2 regions of the Halanaerobium hydrogeniformans genome follow, and region 2 is predicted to be linked to the other one. Evidence: riboswitches for the same ligand, from Rfam matches in the RefSeq annotation. Region 2 holds a riboswitch; the other holds the start of a gene.
What was found. A riboswitch is a leader RNA that binds a small molecule or an ion and turns the genes downstream of it on or off. The one in region 2 is predicted to bind molybdenum cofactor.
Positions count from the first base shown of each region.

Region 1: another riboswitch for molybdenum cofactor. It lies ahead of HALSA_RS11150 (ABC transporter substrate-binding protein); the one in region 2 lies ahead of HALSA_RS03680 (aldehyde ferredoxin oxidoreductase family protein).

Region 1 is NC_014654.1:2,386,091-2,392,934, reverse strand. It holds gene HALSA_RS11160 (LacI family DNA-binding transcriptional regulator) at 60-1,055, shown strand; gene HALSA_RS11155 (glycoside hydrolase family 13 protein) at 1,069-2,736, shown strand; molybdenum cofactor riboswitch at 2,781-2,903, shown strand; gene HALSA_RS11150 (ABC transporter substrate-binding protein) at 2,997-3,827, shown strand; gene HALSA_RS11145 (ABC transporter permease) at 3,886-4,590, shown strand; gene HALSA_RS11140 (ATP-binding cassette domain-containing protein) at 4,577-5,308, shown strand; gene HALSA_RS11135 (amidohydrolase family protein) at 5,324-6,715, shown strand; gene HALSA_RS11130 (redox-sensing transcriptional repressor Rex) at 6,722-6,844, opposite strand, start outside.
Region 2 is NC_014654.1:826,724-833,567, reverse strand. It holds gene HALSA_RS03690 (HesA/MoeB/ThiF family protein) at 1-101, opposite strand, end outside; gene HALSA_RS03685 (MoaD family protein) at 102-383, opposite strand; gene HALSA_RS03680 (aldehyde ferredoxin oxidoreductase family protein) at 384-2,189, opposite strand; molybdenum cofactor riboswitch at 2,198-2,321, opposite strand; gene HALSA_RS03675 (transposase) at 2,623-3,237, opposite strand; gene HALSA_RS03670 (transposase) at 3,204-4,166, opposite strand; gene HALSA_RS03665 (glycyl-radical enzyme activating protein) at 4,427-5,407, opposite strand; gene HALSA_RS03660 (GlcG/HbpS family heme-binding protein) at 5,480-5,884, opposite strand; gene HALSA_RS03655 (glycyl radical protein) at 5,906-6,844, opposite strand, start outside.

The DNA of each region.
Region 1 (6,844 bases), 1.1 Mb from region 2:
TACGGGGTCCTGATTTTTAAAGTGATTTTTTATAGAATTTATGAAAGGATAATTCTATTATGGCTAAAGATAAAACAAATATCTATGATGTAGCAAAAAAAGCAGGGGTCGGAATTGCAACAGTCTCAAGAGTTATTAATAATAGTGAGAATGTTAAAGAAGAAACAAGAGAAAAAATTATTAAGGTAATGAACGAAATGGATTATCGACCCAGTAAAGTTGCTCAAAATCTAGCAAAACAACAATCAAATGCTATAGCAGTTATCTTACCCAGTTTTGTCGATCATTTTTTTGTTGAGGTTTTAAAGGGGATCCAGGATACCCTGGAAAAAGAAGAGATTGATCTGATATTATATAAAATAAATGTAGATGAAAACAGGATTTCTAAGATTATGGATATAGTCCACAGCCGTAAGGTTGATGGAATTGCAGCTGTTACAATGAATATTTCAAATAGTAATTATCGGGAACTTCTGCAAAGCGAGATGCCGGTTGTTTTAGCAGATGAAAAATCTAAAAATTTCAATTCTATATATTTTGATAATATAAAAGGAGCAGAAATGGCAGTTGATTATTTAGTTAATTCCGGGCATCAAAAAATTGCTTTTATAAATGGGAATCTTGAGCATTACAATGCTCAGGAAAGACTAAAAGGGGTAGAAAAGGCAATAAAAAAACATCAACTCATAATTGAAGATAAATATATCAAAGCTAGTGATTTTTATACAGAAGATGGCTATAAATCTATGCAGGAATTATTAGAAATGCCGCAATCTGAATGGCCAAGTGCTGTTTCTGCAGCATCTGATAATCAAGCCATAGGTGCTCTGCAGGCAATAGAAGAAAGAGGTTTAAAAGCTCCTGATGATATTGCATTAATAGGATATGATAATATAGAATTGGCCAAATATCTAAAAATAACTACGATCTGGCAGCCGATGTATAAACTTGGTCAGTTAACAATAGAGGTTCTTCTTAAAGAAATCAAAGGAGAACTAAAAGAGCGCTTTGAAAAAGAATTAGCTTTAAGTTTAATCAAAAGAGAAACAGCTTGAGGAGGCAATATATATGCAAAAACAATGGTGGAAAGAAGCGGTAGTATATCAAATTTATCCCCGCAGTTTTAATGACAGTAATGATGATGGAATAGGAGATTTACGAGGAATTATAGAAAAAATAGATTATCTTGATAAATTAGGGGTAGATGCAGTCTGGTTAAACCCGGTTTATAAGTCCCCAAACGATGATAATGGCTATGATATTAGTGATTATCGAGCTATCATGGATGAATTTGGTACAATGGAAGATTTAGAAGAATTAATAGCTCTTTTAAAAGAAAGAAATATAAAAATAATTATGGATTTAGTGATAAATCACACTTCTGATGAGCATCACTGGTATAAAGAATCAGCTAAAAGTAAAGATAATCCCTATCGTGATTATTATATCTGGAAAGATGGAAAAAATGATGGTCCACCAAATAATTGGAAGTCTTTTTTTGGTGGTTCAACCTGGGAATATGACCAAAAAACTGACCAATATTATCTCCATTTATTTTCTAAAAAACAGCCGGATTTAAATTGGGAAAATAAAGAGCTGCGATCAGAACTTTATGATATGATAAATTGGTGGCTGGAAAAAGGAATAGATGGCTTCAGACTTGATGTTATTAACCTTATTTCTAAAAATCAGGATTTTCCAGATGGAAAAGAAAATGGTCTTTGTGGTCATGAACATTTTGCTAATGGACCAAGGGTTCATGAATTTATTCAGGAAATGGCTGAAAAGACATACAATAATTATGATGCAATGACAGTTGGTGAGACTCCTTTTGTAGATAAAGATGAAGCAATAAAATTTGTTAAAGAAGAACGCCAGGAATTCAGTATGGTTATCCCTTTTGAACATGTAGAATTTGACCGCAAAGAGGGCTGGGAAAAAATATCTGACTGGCAGTTAAGTGAATTAAAAGATTTAATGACTGAATGGCAGTATAAACTACAGGAAAATAATGGTTGGACAAGTCTTTATTTCTGCAATCATGACCAGCCAAGAATTGTTTCGCGTTATGGAGATGATGGTAAATACAGAAAAGAATCAGCAAAGATGCTTGGCACATTATTGCATACTCTAAGAGGAACCCCTTTTATTTACCAGGGAGAAGAAATAGGGATGACTAATGTTAGTTTTGAAAACTTAGATGATTTTGATGATATAGAAACCAGAGGTTATTTAAATGATCTAAAGAAAAAAGGCGAGATGACAAACGAAGAGATGCTTAAAATGGCCAATTATAGGAGTAGAGATAATGCGAGAACACCTATGCATTGGAATGACTCTAAATATGCAGGTTTTAGCAATGTAGAACCCTGGCTTCAAATGAATGATAATTATCCAGAGATTAATGTTGCCAGAGATCTAAAGTCCGACGACTCAGTTTTTAAATATTATCAAAAGTTGATTTCACTTCGCAAAGAATATCCTGTTTTTGTTTATGGAAAATATAAAATATTATTAGAAGATGACCAAAATATCTATACCTATATTAGAGAAGGAAAAGAAAACAATCTACTTATAATGCTTAATTTTAGTGAGCAGTTAGCTGAAGTTGATCTAGAAGATGAGCTTGAAATTCAGAATGCTGAACTGCTCATAAATAATTATAATAATGAGCCAGAATTTAGATCAAAATCACAACTTAACCCATATGAAGCAAGGATTTACCTTTTTCAGTAAATAGCTTGACAATATACTAAAATAAATATATTATTATATTTGAAATAATCAAAAAACTCCGAGTATATTTACCTGAGTAATTTAGTTATTATGGGAAATATGCCGATAGGGTCAATTTGGAAACGGATTGGCCTCCCGGAATGGAAAGGAGTATTATTTTTAATGATTTATATTAATTTTACTCTACCTTCAATGCTTCCGGTTGATTTATTTAAAACTGGAAGTTTATTTTTTTGTATTGTTAATAAAGGAGGAGAATGATGAAAAGAATATATTTACCTATATTTTTGATTTTAATATTTACTCTTGCTCTTACAGCATCATCTGTTGCACAAGATAGATTAATTTTTGCAACCACTACCAGCACAGAAAATTCCGGTTTATTAGATGAGTTGATACCACCCTTTGAAGAAACTTTTGGTATTAGAGTAGATGTGATATCAGTTGGTACTGGAGCAGCTATAGAGTTGGGTGCTAATGGTGATGCTGATATTATATTTGTTCATGCTCCTGAAGCTGAAGCAGAATTTATAGAGGGCGGGTATGGTGTTAACCGCCGTGATGTAATGTATAATGATTTTGTAATTCTTGGTCCACCAGCTGACCCTGCAGGTATTTCTGAAATAGAGTTGGCAGTAGATGCTTTTTTAGCAATCTCAAATTCAGAAGCAGAATTTATTTCCCGGGGAGATGATTCAGGTACCAATAAAAAAGAATTATCTATCTGGGAAGAAGCAGGAATAGACATAAATCAAAGCTGGTATATAGAGAGTGGTCAGGGAATGGGAGCAAGTATTAATATGGCAGATGAGAGAGAAGCTTATATACTTGCTGACCGGGGAACTTTTTTAGCCTATAGTGGAGAAATTGACCTGGAGGTTTTAAACAGTGGAGATCCTGTTTTATTTAATTCTTATGGTATAATACCTGTTAATCCTGCTTATCACAGCCATGTAAACTATAAAATGGCAATGGCTTTTGTAGGTTATTTAACCTCTCAAGAAGGTCAGAGCATAATTAATAGTTTTAGCAGTTATGGAGAACAATTATTTTTTGCAGATGCTATTAGTGCAGAAAAGCTAATTGATTAAAATTTTTATTTTGTTTTAAACTTTATTTAGTTCGGTGAAATTGACAGGGGGATAAAACTTGAATTATTATACTGAAGCATTTAGCGAAGCCTTTAATCTTATTATAGCAATGGATCAAGAGTTATTAAATGTTATAGCTACTTCACTTAGACTTTCTACAACTTCAACAATAATTGCTTCAACTATCGCCATTCCTCTGGCAGTAATAATAGCCAGAAAAGATTTCTCTGCCAAGAAATTTTTTAATGTAATTTTAAATACTCTTTTAAGTTTACCAACAGTTGTTATTGGGATATTTGTTTATTCATTGATTTCCAGAAGAGGTGTTTTTGGTGAATATCAATTATTGTTTACCTCTTTTGGAATTATTATGGGCCAGACAATTTTGATTTTACCTTTGATTACCGCTCTTGTAAGAAACACTATTTTTTCTTTAGATGAAAAGCTTTATAAAACTGCCAAATCATTGGGAGCAACAAAAAAGCAGCAGTTTAAATTATTGATTATGGAAGCAAGGTATGGGATTATTGGAGCTGTTATAGCAGGATTTGGTAGAGTATTAGGAGAAATTGGTATTTCTATGATGTTGGGAGGAAATATCAGAGGGGTTACTAGAACAATGACAACAGCAATGGCACTAGAAACCAATAAAGGAAGATTTTCTTTTGCTCTTGCTTTGGGAATAATATTACTTATTCTTTCTTTTACTATTAATTTTTTAGTATATTTTCTCCAGGAAGGAGAACATTATGAACAGAGGTAATAAAATACTTAAGGTAGAAAATATTGATAAAAATATTAACAATAAACAGATTCTTAAGATAAAAAAATACTCTGTGATAAAGGGGAAATTTAATTTTATTATAGGTGCTAACGGTTCTGGCAAAACAAGTCTACTTAATATTTTAAGTATGATAGATAATGATTATCAGGGAAAAATATATTATAAAGGAAAAATAATTAGCCAAAAGGAAATTAATTGTGAGCTGAGGAGAAAATTTTCTGTTATCTGGCAGGAACCCTATCTATATAGGGGTAATGTATATCATAATATTGCTCTACCACTTAAATTAAGAGGTTTTAATAAAAATATTATAAATAAAAAGGTAAAAGATATCAGTCATAAAATAGAGATAAAAAATTTGCTTAAGCAATCAGTTTACACACTTTCAGGTGGAGAAAGACAAAAAGTTTCCATTGCTAGAGCATTAATTACTGAGCCGGAAATCTTATTTGTTGATGAAGCAACCACTAATTTGGATGAAGAGAGTATCAATTTTTTTAACTCTCATTTTGCTGATCTTGTAACTGATGAAATGACTGTGGTAATGGTCAGCCATGACAGAAGACAGATAAAAGAGCTGGCTGATAGAATAGCTTATCTCAAAAAAGGCAGGATTCTGTCTTCTAGACCAGTAGAAGATTTTGATTTTAATCAATTAGGAGAAGGTATTTGCCGCTCTATAGAAGAAATAGTTTAATGAGAGGTGGAAAATATGAATAAATTACTGCTTAAAAACGGTAAATTGGTAGATGATAAAGGTATTTACAAAAATGACCTCCTTATTGAAGGAGAAAAAATTGTAGCTAGCAAAAAAAGAGGATCTTTTTCCTCGCTGGAAAAAGATAGTAAGCTTGAGTTTATAGATTTGCAAGGTAAATATTTATTCCCCGGTATTATTGATGCGCATACCCATTATTCTTTATATTCTAGAGGAACTGTGAGTGCTGATGATTTTTATAAGGGAAGTATTGCTGCAGCTGCAGGTGGAGTAACAACTATAATTGATTATATCGATTTTCCTGAAGATGGAGATTTTAAAAGGGCTTTTAAGGAGCGTTCTAAGCAAGCAGAAGATTCTATCATAGATTACAGCTTTCATCAGGTAATAGAAGATTTTGATCAGAATATCTCTAAAAAATTAGAAGATTTAAAAGAAATTGCTTTAGCAAGTATTAAAATATTTACTACATATAAAAAGGCCGGTTATATGCTTGATAAAGAGCTTTATGCTGATCTGTTTAAAAGGCTTAAAGAGTTAAAGATTCTGCCAACAGTACATGCAGAAGATGATGCTTTAATTCAGGAATTAGAGGCGGTTTATAAAAAACGAAATCTGACTGAACCGGCGGTTCATCCTGCAGTAAGAGCTTCTTTAGCAGAAAAATTAGCTGTAATTGAACTTGGCGATGCTGCTTTAAAGACAAATATTCCTATTTACATAGTTCATCTATCTTCAGCGGATGGAAATCAGGCTGTAAAGTATCTGCGAGAAAAAGGTGTGGATATTTACACAGAAACTGCCCCCCATTATTTAATGCTTGATAATTCTTTATTAAAAGGCGAAGATTCTCAGTTATACTTTATGACTCCACCACTTCGCAGCAGTTATGATAATCAAAAATTATGGGAAGCTGTAAGCAGAAATGAAATTCAAATTTTTGCTACTGATCATTGTGCTTTTACTAAAGAACAAAAATTTCAGTCAGCAAGTGCTTTTGATATTCTGCCAGGGATTCCAGGTACAGAAACCCTTTTAGCTCTTATGTATAGCTATGGGGTTGGTAGAAATTATATTTCTCTAGAGAAAATGATTGAAATGCTGAGTGTGAATCCTGCCAAAATTTTTGGCTTATATCCTCAAAAAGGATCATTACAGGTAGGTAGTGATGCTGATTTAACTATTTTTGACCCAGATTTAGAAAAAAAATTGACTGCAGATAACTTACATTCTGCAGCTAAATATAGTCCTTATAGCAATTTTCAGGTTAAAGGTTATCCAGTTATAACTATTAGAAGAGGTGAAATCATCTTTTCTAAAAAAAGTAGGGCTGAAAAAGGTAGTGGACGCTTTATCCCAGCTCAGACATCTTCTCTTTTCTCTTAAATGTTTTTATTCTTCAATATTTTGATTAATTTTGCATGATAATTTACAGAGCCCCTCATTTATATGTTGTTCTTCTAACAAAACATCTTCTGGAACTTTAAGGGGTACCTCGGTGAAATCCCAGATGCC
Region 2 (6,844 bases):
CCAAGACCTCCTGTACCAGCGAGCATTACATTTAAGCCTGCCATTATTTTTCTTTCCTCACTGCTAAATAGTTTTTTCTGTCTTTTAAGATATTCTCGCATCTAACCACCTGCTGAGGGAGGAAATAGAGTGACTTTATCCCCATCTTTAATTTTAGTATCCAGACCATCTAAATGGATTACATTTTCTCCATTTAATAAGATGATGGAGCCGGGAGAAATTTTCCCGGCATCCAACAATTTTTTAGAAAAATAATCATCATAGTCGCTGTCAAGTAGATCAATCAATTCTCTTACATTGATTTCATTTTCAATCTGATATTTGTGACCGCGACTTTTTAAATTAATTCTAAATAAAGAATGAAACTTAACTTCTACTGACATTTATTTCAATCCCATCTCACTTAATTTTTCGTCACTAATCCAGCCATCTTCCTGCCAGCCGCGAATTTCATAATACTCGGGCAGAATTTCTCTATATTTAGCTGCAGAACCTCTAAAGGTTCCATCTGGAAGTGGTTCATCAAAGCGCTTAGGAAGTTTATCCTGATCAGGTGTAATACCTGCTTCAAGGTTAAACTGACGCTCCAGGTTCCAGATTCTTTCTCCATTTTCCAGCATTTCTTCTGGTGTAAAATCAAACTCTGTTCCGGCATTAGCTATTTCTGTATAATCTTCTAAACCAAGGGCAAAAGAAGTAAAGAGGCACATTCCAAGTGAATCAATTACTGCTGTTAGATCCTGGAATATTTTAACCCACTCTGGCTTTCCTTTTAATTCAAGCGGATCAAGTTTTTCTGGTACTCCTAATACCTCTGGAGAAACCATATATCCTCTTACATGACATCCACCACGATTAGAGGTAGCATAATTTAAACCCTGGCCTTGAATTCCGCGAGGATCATAGGCAGGTAATTCCTGTTTTTTAACACTCATAGAAAGTTCTGCATTACCTTTAGCTTCTGCTAATCTATATGAACCTTCAGCCATCTGGTCGCCAAAACCTTCACGATAAGCCATCTGTCTTGTATAATAAATAACTGATTCTGAAGAACCAAATTTAAGTTCTGGACCATTTTCCAGTTCATCTTTATCTATATAACCTTTTTCATATAATTCCATTGCAGCTGCAATGGTTGCACCAGCAGATATTGTATCCAAACCTAAATCATTACAGAGGAAGTTTGCCTGAACTATAGCATTTAAATCATTAACACCACAGTCAGCACCAAAAGCCCAACCAGTTTCGTATTCAGGACCTTCACCTTCCTGGCCATTTGGAAGTTTGGTATGTCTACCACAGCGGATAGGACAACCATAACATCCTTTATTACCCTGTAGATAGCCTTTTTCTACTAAAGCTTCTCCTGATACCTCTTCAACATCTGCAAAGGTACCATACTGGAAGTTATTTCTTGGATATGCTCCATGTGAGTTGATAATATTATCAAGCACCTTAGTACCCAGGGCAGGAAGACCTTCTCCTGTAACTCCATCTTCTTTTAATGTTTTAGTCTGCTTTTTAACCACTTCCATCATCTCATCTTTAAAATACTCTACCTGTTTTTCATCAGCTTTAACAACTATGGCTTTTAAGTTTTTAGAACCCATAACTGCTCCAACACCGGTTCTACCTGCTGCTCTATCTTTTTCATTCATTATTGAAGCAAATTTAACCAGTTTTTCTCCACCAGGACCGATACAGCTTACTCTTGCTTTTTCATCACCAAATTCTTCAATTAACATATCTGTAGTATCATAAACACCTTTACCCCACAGATGTGAAGCATCTTTGAGTTCAGCCTTATCTCCTTTTAGAGATAGATAGACAGGTTTTTCTGCTTTACCTTCAAATACAATTATATCATTACCGCTAAATCTCATTTCAGCACCGAAGAATCCACCTGAGTTACTACTTGCAATAGTACCTGTTAAAGGACCCTTGGTGATTACCATATAGCGTCCTCCCGTAGAAGCTGCAGTACCTGTTAGAAGACCTGAAGCATAAATAAGCTTGTTTTCAGGGCTTAAAGGATCAACCTTTGGATCAATTTCATCATAAAGCATTTTAGAAGCGAGACCTCTCCCACCTAAAAACTTTTTAACATTTTCACCAGCAATTGTTTCGCGTGAAATTTCTCCATCACTTAAATTTACCCTTAATACCTGATATTCATAAATTTTTCCCATTAATTATACCTCCTTAAGATTACTCTTCTTTCCAAGCACGGGAGGCTGAGTCATTTCTTTCTCAACCCATCGGTTTAGCCACCTTAGAAAGCTATTTTCTTTAGGCAGAAAAACTCGAAGGTATTACTAATATTATTAAATATAAAAGGCTAAATTCCTGCTTAGTTTTTGTAAATTTCTATATTTTTTGAAAATTATTTTAATAATTCATTGCTCAAATAGTGGTTTGCCCCCAAAAAGACTAAATAAATATCCTTAGAAATAAAATTATCTAAGGTCTTGAGTAATAAATTTCTCATTTATCAGTAAAAATAAAATTATATAGTGTAAAAAAGACTTACCTGGTTCAGGAGGTGGATGGTTCCAGTCCTTTCAGCAACTTTTTGAAGTTTGCTGCTGCAACTTTGAATCCAAACCAGATTTTTTGACATACTTAACCCCTGACCGGCATATCATCGACATCATATTTGCGTCTGAAAACAGAAGGTATTCCTTCTACGCCTGCTCTCTGGTTACATTCTTGGATGTATTCTTTTTCTCCCATTGTTTCTCTTAGTTTTCCTGTTTCATATCGTTGTTCAGTAAAACTGACTGAATTATGTTTTTTGTTGCTTTTTATTCTGCACTCTGATTTTAGTTTGCAGCCAGCACACTTTTCTTTATCAAAGATGGCATAGAATGAATTCTTATCAGGGTCTTTCTCCTGATAATCAGGTTCTACATCATTGGCACAGCTTAAAACATTTTCATAGTCAGAACCAAGATTAAAGTTTTGATAATAGGTCATTTTGTCAGCAGCAGGTTTTTTACCGGTTAATTCACCGGGCATAAACTTAATACCGAGATTTAAAGCCTTTTTAGCAAGGCCATAAGTATAATAAGCACCATCCATAAAGATTTTTATTGGGTTCTCAATATTAAAGTTTAGCACATGCTCACTGTTCAGCTTTTCTAAAGTATCAGCACTAAAGTCCTGATCAGAATATATGTTAGGCTTAAAATCATAGGTTGTAATTACAGAATTATCGTCGTCAAAAACTTCCAGCACATTGGCTGTATAGCCGATATTAGCTTCATATTTCTGTCTAAAGTTGCATCAGGATCACTGGGGTTCTGCAGAATATCAGATTCCAATTCTGTACCGTCCTTAGCTTCAATATTATCAGGATCAAGATCATCAAAATCATCGTCATCATAATCTGTCTGTTCTCCGAGCATTCTTTTTAGAAGCATAAATTCTTCAGTTTCAGTAACACTGCCTCCGGCAGTAACTGCTGAATCATAAAGAGTTTTAGCATCTTCTAATAGCTTTTTGAGTTTGCTTTTGGTTTCATCATTTTTGGTTCGATAGATGACTTCATTTCTGTGGGACTCTTTTAAATATACTTCAAGTCCTTCAGGAATTAGATCTTCAAAAGACTGAGAAAGCATTTTGATGAAGTTAGCATTAACAGTATAAACAAGTTCTATTCTGGATAATTCTCTGGCGGAAGAAGAAACCATAAAAGAATCAATTCTAGCTCTATCGCCTTCGATTTCCAGATTATCTGTAATTAATTCAGCCAGGGATTCAACTTCCTGCTGAATTAAGTCTATACCTGTTTCTTTGTAGTAATCTGTAACCCGTTCTCTAAAATTACTGAATGTATTTTTAGAGACAGGCGGTCTTTCTTCACTGGTTAATCTAAGAGCATACTGATATTCCATACTTAGATGGATATTGGCAACTAATCTTTCATCAGTGAGATCAAAAAGTTCTTTAATTACAAGGGAACTGATAATTATATTAACAGGAGTATTCGGTCTTGAACCTTTATCACTGTAGAGTACAGCAAAGCGTTCTTCATCAATTGCAGGGAAGATAATTTCCTGAAAAGTATCGGCCCAGGAATTTAAAAGATATTCCTGTAGATATTTAGGTAAATCCTTAAATGAGTCGTAAAGACTTAACTGCTGGTGACTGTTGGGAACAAACATTCTATCATCCTTTCTATGATTTATTAAGTTAATTATATCAAAGAAAGCCTGTCATATAAAGGATTATGGCGGATTAATCTAATTAATTTTAGGATGATAAAAGAAAAATTAATTGTTATTATTTGGTTATTGATGAAATTTATTTAGGCTTTTTGGGGGCAAACCTTATTTTATCTTTAATGAAACTTTTTGTGTTTTTCTTACTGAATGAAAATAAACAATATCATACTGACAGAGCTCTATCAAAAAGTTTAAATTTCTTATTTTTTACTCAAAGGAAGTTTGTTGGTACTTCCGATAACAACTGGTATTTGATAATCTAACATTATTGTATGCAGACTTTCAATTAGATAATTTTGAGTTTTTCTTTCAGGAAAATTATAATTTTTTAAAAGATAACTCATTCCAAGTGTATTATATTTGCTTTGGCCATATTCATGAAAAGGAAGTAGTTGTATCTGCAAAGGCATATTTTTTAGTTCTTCTTTGATAAATTTTGCAGTTTCTCTCATATTTTCTTCGGTTGCTACATGATCAGGAACCATAGGTATACGAATAAGATATGGAATATCTTCTTTTGAAACTTTAATAATATTTTCTAATATTAATTTATTAGAAACTCCCGTAAATTCTTTGTGTTTTTTTGCATTCATATGTTTAATATCTGTTATTAAAAGATCACTATAATCTAATAATTGTTCTATTATATTCCATTTGGCGTAAAGAGTGGTTTCTATACAAGTATTGATACCTAGTCTTTTACTCTCTTTTAATAATTCTAGCGCAAACTCCCACTGTACGAGAAGCTCACCTCCAGAAATAGTAATTCCACCACCTGATTCATCATAATATATTTTATCTTTACTTACTTCTTCAATTACTTCACTAACCTTTTTAATTTCACCCCAAGTAATAATCACATCGCCTGGACAAACTTCAGCACATCTCAGACAATTAGTGCATAATTCTCTATTAATTGATTCTACAGCATTATTTTCATTTATTTCAAATATTTTCTCTTTAGGAAAAGAACATGCTTCTAGACAATAACCACACTTATCTATCCCTATACATTTATCTGGATATACTCCAATTTCAAGATTTTTATTAAAACTTTCTGGGTTACAACACCAGAGACATTTTAAAGAACAACCTTTTAAAAATATTTCAGTTCTAATTCCAGGGCCATCATGAACTGTATATCGCTGGATGTTAAATACATTTCCATTTATATCATTCAAAATAATCACCTCTAGACAAATTAGTATACAAGTGGTGAGGAATTCAAGCCCCACCACTTATATAGTTGATATTTATTCTAAAACTTCTAATCCAGCCTCAGCACAGCTCATATCATCTTCTACTTCTCCTCCACTAACACCTATAGCACCTATTACATTACCTTTATTATCATTAACTGGAAAGCCTCCACCGAATATCACAAGTCTGCCATTATTAGTGGTGTTTATACCAAATAGAGGTTGATCAACCTGAGAAGCTTCACCAATAACATGAGAAGGCATTTTAGTAGAAACTGAAGTATATGCCTTATTAAGAGAAATATCTACACTTGCAAATATTGCATCGTCCATACGATGTTGAGCAATAAGATTTCCTCCTCCATCTAAAACAGTTATTACCATTGGCACCTCAATTTCTTCTGCCTTTGCTTCAGCCGCTTCAATCATTTTTAATGCAGTTTTTAAGTTTAGTTTCATATTTGTCAAACCTCCATATATTTAATAAGACATCTCAGTTCTTTCAATTAAATCTTTTTGTAAACTAGAATCAAGTTCAGTGAAGAAAGCACTATATCCAGCTACCCTAACAAGTAGACCTTTATAATTTCCAGGATTTTCCATAGCATCTTTCAATACTTCACTGCTAATTACATTAATCTGATTATGCATACCCTTGCGTTCAAAATATACTCTCATTGAAGCCATGAAGTTTTCATCACCTGTTTCACCTTCAAGTGTTGATGGCGCAAATCTTGTATTTAATAGTGTACCATTTGATGCTCTTGCATGATCAAGACTAGATACAGATTTAAATAATGCTGTAGGTCCAGAAATATCATGTGAAGCCCGACTTGTATGAACAGGGGAAACTCCATCTGCAACTGCTTCACCAGCTTTCCTACCATCAGGTGTTGCAGCTTGCATAGCACCATGTGGAACATTAGCAGAAACAGGATATAATCCAGGCTGAAAAATACCCCCATGAGCAGCCGGTCTTTCTTCTACTTCTTTACAATATACATTGGCCCCGTATTTAGCTAATGTATCTGCATAGTCATCATCATTTCCGTAATGAGGTATATTGCTGCTGTTTGCTTTAACATAAATAGGTTCATAGCCTTCCCAATTTTTTTCTAAAGCTTCTAATAATTCTTCTCCGCTTATCTCTTTTTCATTAAAAACAAGATATTTAATATTGGAAAGCCCATCAGCTACATTTGCAACACCTACACCCTGAGGACCAATAAAGTTATATCTAGCTCCACCTCTTGTAACATCAACCCCCTTATCTATGCAATCTTCGATAAGTAGTGATAAATATGGTAGTGGTTTGCGCTCCATATGAGCTATATCACAAGAATTAAGAGCAGCAGTTAAACGATCAACCCAGTATTCCATCTGTTTTTCATATGCTTCTTTTACTTCTTCAAATGTTTC